Acaryochloris sp. CCMEE 5410: one gene and its partner. The protein of the gene in region 2 interacts with the protein of the main gene of each other region in a pairwise test. Links are inferred from orthologs where the notes say so. Each region holds a gene or a part of one and is shown on either strand. Other genes may lie near its edges.

What was found. The genes of interacting proteins can lie anywhere in the genome.
Region 1: the proteins of ON05_RS24005 (region 2) and ON05_RS28615 interact in binary tests that used the Escherichia coli proteins (3 or more experiments, as listed by UniProt). The link is inferred for Acaryochloris sp. CCMEE 5410 from one-to-one orthologs.

The regions. Positions count from the first base shown.
Region 1 is NZ_AFEJ02000002.1:1,689,388-1,692,318, forward strand. The notes cover bases 1-2,920. They hold ON05_RS28615 (FtsW/RodA/SpoVE family cell cycle protein), read right to left. Parts: upstream 2,227-2,920; coding sequence 775-2,226; downstream 1-774. Other genes in these bases: ON05_RS28610 (cytochrome c biogenesis protein CcdA), read right to left, coding at 1-724; ON05_RS28620 (GNAT family N-acetyltransferase), read right to left, coding at 2,337-2,828.
Region 2 is NZ_AFEJ02000002.1:686,248-689,140, forward strand. What follows is about bases 5-2,886. They hold ON05_RS24005 (penicillin-binding protein 2), read left to right. Parts: upstream 5-482; coding sequence 483-2,291; downstream 2,292-2,886. Other genes in these bases: ON05_RS24000 (hypothetical protein), read left to right, coding at 5-461; ON05_RS24010 (thiol-disulfide oxidoreductase DCC family protein), read right to left, coding at 2,482-2,886. Also shown: more of ON05_RS24000, read left to right, coding at 1-4; more of ON05_RS24010, read right to left, coding at 2,887-2,893. UniProt on the Escherichia coli protein: Essential cell division protein that catalyzes cross-linking of the peptidoglycan cell wall at the division septum. Required for localization of FtsN.

The DNA.
Region 1 (2,931 bases), 1.0 Mb from region 2 along the record:
AGACATGGTTTAGCAAAGAAAATACGCCAAAGGCGACCAAAATAACGCCACTCGTGGGGGTAATCCAAGCAGACCATTTACGAATAGAGAGAAACCGCTTGATTGCTGCTGTAAACGTTCCTGCAATGATGAGGGGAGCGGTATAGCCTGCCGTGTATGACAATAACAGACCACCGCCCAGAATAGGATCCTGGGTACTAGAGATCCAGGCCAATAACGTCGCTAACACTGGGGTACTACAGGGGGAAGCAACGAGGCCAAAGGTTAGTCCTAACAGAAATGAGCGTACTCCCCTCGGCAACTGATCCGAGATCAGTTCCACCCCTGAAAAGCTCGGTAATCGGAGCGGTAACGCTTCCAGTAAATTAAGCCCCATGATAATGGCAACCAGACTGACCCCAATAGCCAGTCCTACACCGATTTGCCCATAGACTCGCCCCAAAAGCGCTGCACCAATTCCCAAGCCTGCCAGCGTTGAAGCCAAGCCTAAACAGAACCAAACGGATTGAGCCATGGCTTGCCAACGGTTCTCCGTTTCATAGCCACCGATATAGCCCACCGTGATTGGCAGCATCGACAAAGTACAGGGGGTAAGACTAGTTAACAGCCCTGCCAAGAAGATAATGCCAACACTCAACGCAGAAAGATGAGAGAGTTGGGTCGAAACAATTGTATTCGCAAATTGTTCAAGATGATAAAGCTGAATTTCCAGCGTTTCCAGCATAAGGAGAAGCTGCTACGACGCAACTAACAATCAGGTGTTCGCTATTGATCTTAACGAAGTCTGTGTTTTCGGCGTTGTTTTAGTCGTTGTTTTTTGGCAGCCAGTGCTGCTTTGGGATCATTTTTTCTAGCGGTTGCAGACGCTACACCCTTTGATGAGCGAAGTTTAGCGAGTATTCTGCGCCATAAAGAAATTGGTTTCCGTTTACGGACTAACTTTAAAGGGTCATTTTCGCGAGGATGCAGAGAAGCTTGAGGACCGGATAGTGCATTGGCAGAAGAACCATGTCTAGCTGTTGCCACGGAAGAGTGATCGCCGACCAGTCGAATCAAAGAAGGAGACTCGCCCTCATGGTGAGGAATAGCCACCACATCGGCACTTTGGCTCTCTCGAGCAGCCCGGATCAACAGTCCTGCGATTAATAAGCTAGCGATCATCGAATTCCCCCCATAGCTAAACATGGGGAGGGGAAGACCTGTCGTGGGCAATACACCAATCACTACACCGATATTAATCAAGGCCTGACCGACCAAGAAAATCATGGCCCCAATAGCCACCAAACGCTGAATGACATGGGTAGATTTCATGGCTACTCGTAGGGCTAAAAAGCTGTAAGTACCCAGGAGCAACAAAAAACAAAATCCCCCCAACAAACCAAATTCTTCGGCAAAAACCGCAAAAATAAAATCTGTGTGCTGAATAGGTAAATAGGAAAGCTTCAATTGTGACTCACCAAAGCCAACGCCCAGGATGCCCCCGGAGCCAACGGCTAGCAAGCTCTGATGAAGCTGAAAGCCATCTCCAAGGGCGTCGGCCCAAGGGTTCAAGAATGAGAGGATCCGACTTTGCTGATAGGGATTACGCAACACACTAATCGCTGCTAGACCTACCCCTGCCAACGCCGTTAAGAAAAGAGACTGGTAGCGTAACCCCGCTGCCAAAGCAATCAACCAAAGGGTCATACCACACAAGGCCGTGGTGCTTAGATTCGGCTGGACCAAGATGCCCAAAAGGGTCAGAGAGAATAAGAACAACCACCATAGTCGCTCACCCAGAGTTAATCGAGACCAGCGATTAAAAATATAGGCACTCTGCAGAATCAGGAAAGGTTTGATTAATTCGGAAGGCTGAAGTGGAAAGGGGCCAATATCAATCCATCGGGTTGCACCATTAATCGTGATCCCTAGCCCTGGAATTTTTGTGGCAAAAATCAACATCAAAAACAGAAAGAATCCAAACGCGGAGACTTTCATGAGTTTGTATAAGGGAATGTGGATCACCGCACAAAAACCCAACAGTCCCAAAATCACCCCTAATAGCTGGCGTTTGGAATAGTAGAGGCCATCCCCAGATTCAATCGCCCCCGCATGGTAGGACGCTGAGAATAGAACGACAAGACCAATGCCTAACCAAAAGAGGGTTAGCCAATGAAGAAATCGGGCTTCAGCAGCCCATTCTTCTGTTGAATAGGGGAGGGAGGGAATGAGGCGACGTATCTTCACAACCAGTAATTCCCAGCGTTAAGTCGAGGCCAGTATAGCAGACCCATCTAGGAATTGAAGGGGGTTAATGATCAACCCATCACATCAACGATTAGTGATCAAATTTTTAATTACTGTTCTGGCAAAGCTTCAGTTTGGGGATGATCTAAGGATATAGAGAGAACATCTACGTCCTGATTGAGCACCATGGTCGTACTAGAGTTACTGACGAACCCGATATGCTCATAAAAACGCTGTTGGTGAGTGGTGGTTAAGTAAATGCGTTCAACCCGGTTCATCCGTGGATGAGCCAGTAGGGTCTGCACAAGTTGTCGCCCCAGCCCTTGGCCGCGATAGTCAGGATGAATAACCACATCCCATATCATGGCGCGATAAATACCATCTGATGTGGCTCGTGCGAACCCAATCAATTCTTCACGATCCCACACACTGATAATGGGGTAACTATTTGCGATCGCAACTCCCCAATCTTCTAGGCGGCGCTCACCAGCCCAAAAGGCCCCTACCTGAAACAGCCGCTGTAATTTTCGCAATACGGTAGCGTTGACCGGCTGGTCTGCCTCGGTTAAGCCGTCTCGGAACTGAATATGTCGATTATCCATAGCGATGATTATGTCTTAGAAATCTGAGAATCACAATGGCGGTCATTTCCCTTGTTTAGACGTAAAAGAGTTCATCTAAAGGGCGGATAATAATTAAATACGC
Region 2 (2,893 bases):
CTGCCCTGTCAGCTCGCTCCCATCCTCCTCAGGGACGCCGAAAAACGAGGACTCCGTCTCGGCAAGAACAGCCCTTAGATCTCCTTGATTCCCGTTCACCCCAATTTCCCAATTGGCTCATACTATTGATGGTGTTTCGAAAGCTATCAACCCCAATTTTGATGGTGACAGTCCTGGGAATTTTGCCCCTCTATGCTTGGCGAGTCAATACGCAACAATCTTGGGGAGATCAATATACCAAACTAGAGAAACTACAGCGTGATCAGCGCCATTGGATCACCCGCAATGAAGAGCGCAAATTCCAAATTTCTGAAAATTTAGAAAACAATCCAGCGGGCTTTGTCCCCAAAAGTTCTAAGACGACCGTGTTTTTTAAGCCAGCCCCGGCACGTCCGGTTCAGCCTGCCCCTTCTCAGGGAAATGGCATCACCCATATTGATGTTGCTCCGATTGGTTATTAAGTCCAACTTCTTTGCAAGTCTATGCCCACTCCCTCTTACCCCGTCCAAGATCGTCGGGCCGCAATTAAAGCCCGAATCCGAACGAAGCAGCCCCATCGAGTTCCAAATCAGCGTTTACGCTTATTTCTAGTTTGGTTGGTGGTATTCGGAGGTATTGTGGGCCTGTTGGCCCGTTTAGTCTATTTGCAAGTCAGTGCGGCCCCGTTTCTCCGAACAAAAGCTCAAGATCAGCAGTTGGGCAATCTACCTGAACGAACCTTTCGCTATCCAATCGTCGATAGCCAGGGGAATCTACTCGCCAAGGATGAACCTGTCTTTCGTCTATTTGCTCATCCCTTTTTATTCCAAAAACAGCCAGATGAAATCGCGAAGGCCCTAGCCCCGGTCCTTGACCGCTCCTCCGATTCTCTAATTGAGCTATTTAAAACTGGAGAGAGTGGGATTCCCATTGGGTATCGCCTGTCGGAAACCGAAGCGGAAAAAATCAATAATCTCTATTTAGATGGTTTAGAAATTACTCGGGAATGGCAACGGGTCTATCCCCAATCAGGACTAACGTCGGGGCTGGTTGGATATGTCAACACCGAAAATCAGGGACAATCTGGCATTGAATATAGCCAGCAGCCTCTCTTGAAGGGAGATCCGATTCCTTTGCTCGTCGCAAGGGATGGCCAGGGCAAGCTCTTACCGGATCGATTTCCCTTAGAACCCCTGAATGCCAATGATCTGACCCTGAAATTGACCCTAGATACTCGACTGCAGCGGTCGGCACGACAAGCCCTTCATCAAACAATGGCAAAGTTCCGGGCAAAACGAGGCTCCGTCATTGTGATGGATGTTGAGGATGGCTCTCTCAAAGCTTTGGCTTCGGAACCCTCCTTTAATCCCCAGCGTTATTTTGAAGCGAATACCGAGCTGTTTAAAAACTGGGCTATTTCGGATCTCTATGAGCCAGGGTCGACCTTTAAGCCGATCAATATTGCGATCGCATTAGAATCCAATGCCATCAAAGCCGACAGTGTTTTCCATGATGGCGGTCAAATTACCGTAGGGGGCTGGCCAATTAATAATGCCGACAACTCAGGTCACGGCAACCTTTCCATTACTGGCATCTTGGAATATTCCAGCAACGTGGGCATGGTTCATGTCATGCAGCGGATGGATCGATCGGCTTACTACAACTACCTCAAGAAAATTGGGATTGGCCAAATTACGGGTACTGATCTTCCCTTTGAAACCCCTGGTCAGTTTAAGGATAAGCAGCAGTTTTTGGACTATCCCATTGAAGCGGCAACCGCAGCTTTCGGCCAAGGATTTTCGGTGACGCCTCTGCAAATGGCGCAGCTCCATGCCGCCATTGCCAATGGGGGCGAGCTAGTAACTCCCCATGTGGTCGATGGTCTGTATAACCCTGCTGGCAAGAAAACCAAGGGTTTAAATCTCATTCAACCCCGACGCATCTTTTCGGAAAATACAGCCGCCAAAGTTCGGACCATGATGGGCAGCGTCGTTCAAAACGGAACGGGTAAACCCGCCAAAATTCCTGGCTACCGCTTAGGGGGTAAAACAGGAACAGCCCAAAAAGCAGATAGTGGTACCTATAGCAATGCCCGCATTACTAGCTTTGTGGCATCCTTCCCTTTAGAGTCCCCTAAATATGTGGTATTAGCCGTAGTGGATGAACCGCAAGGGGGCAATGCTTATGGCTCTACGGTTGCCGCTCCGGTTGTGAAGTCAGTGTTGGAAACTTTGATTAGCGTTGAGGGCATTCCTCCCAGTCATCCTGCTGAATTAAAGGCAAAGCCTAAAGCATCTCGCCCAGGCGGATGAAGGGCTTTCCTGTTCATTCCTACCTGACTAAGGGACCACCGAGAATTGAGTTAGGAATTGTGCAGAGACCAAACCAGTGAACAGTCGTCTTGTTCAGTGAGGAAACTGCTCATTTTAACTGTCTTGCAACAGCATCACCCTACGCAAGGGTTGGCATCTTAATTTGAAGTGTTTGGGCACTAGTAAAGCGTTAGGGGAGAAACCGCTTTTGCTCAACTTCACTGGGCATTCGGCAGGTAGCTCGTCGTCCAAAGAGTCGATAGCGATTGCGGGCAATGAAACGATAGATGCGATCGCGAATAGGTCTCGGCATGACACCAATGGCAGTAAAGACGGACCAAACGCCACCCAAACGGTTACAGACTTGAATAAACGCATCAGACTGATCGTATAGATGATGCTCGTCCCGATAGTAAATCGACCAAGCCTCCCGATCTAGGGGTAATGGGGGCAAATACTGTCTGGCTGTTTGACCTTGTAAAGGAGCAATTAGGATAGTTCCCTGTGGATCGACTTTTAGCAGGATGTCCACAAAGCCATTACACATCACACATTCCCCATCAAAAAACACGATGGGCTGCTGCGTGGAGACCGTCTGGCTG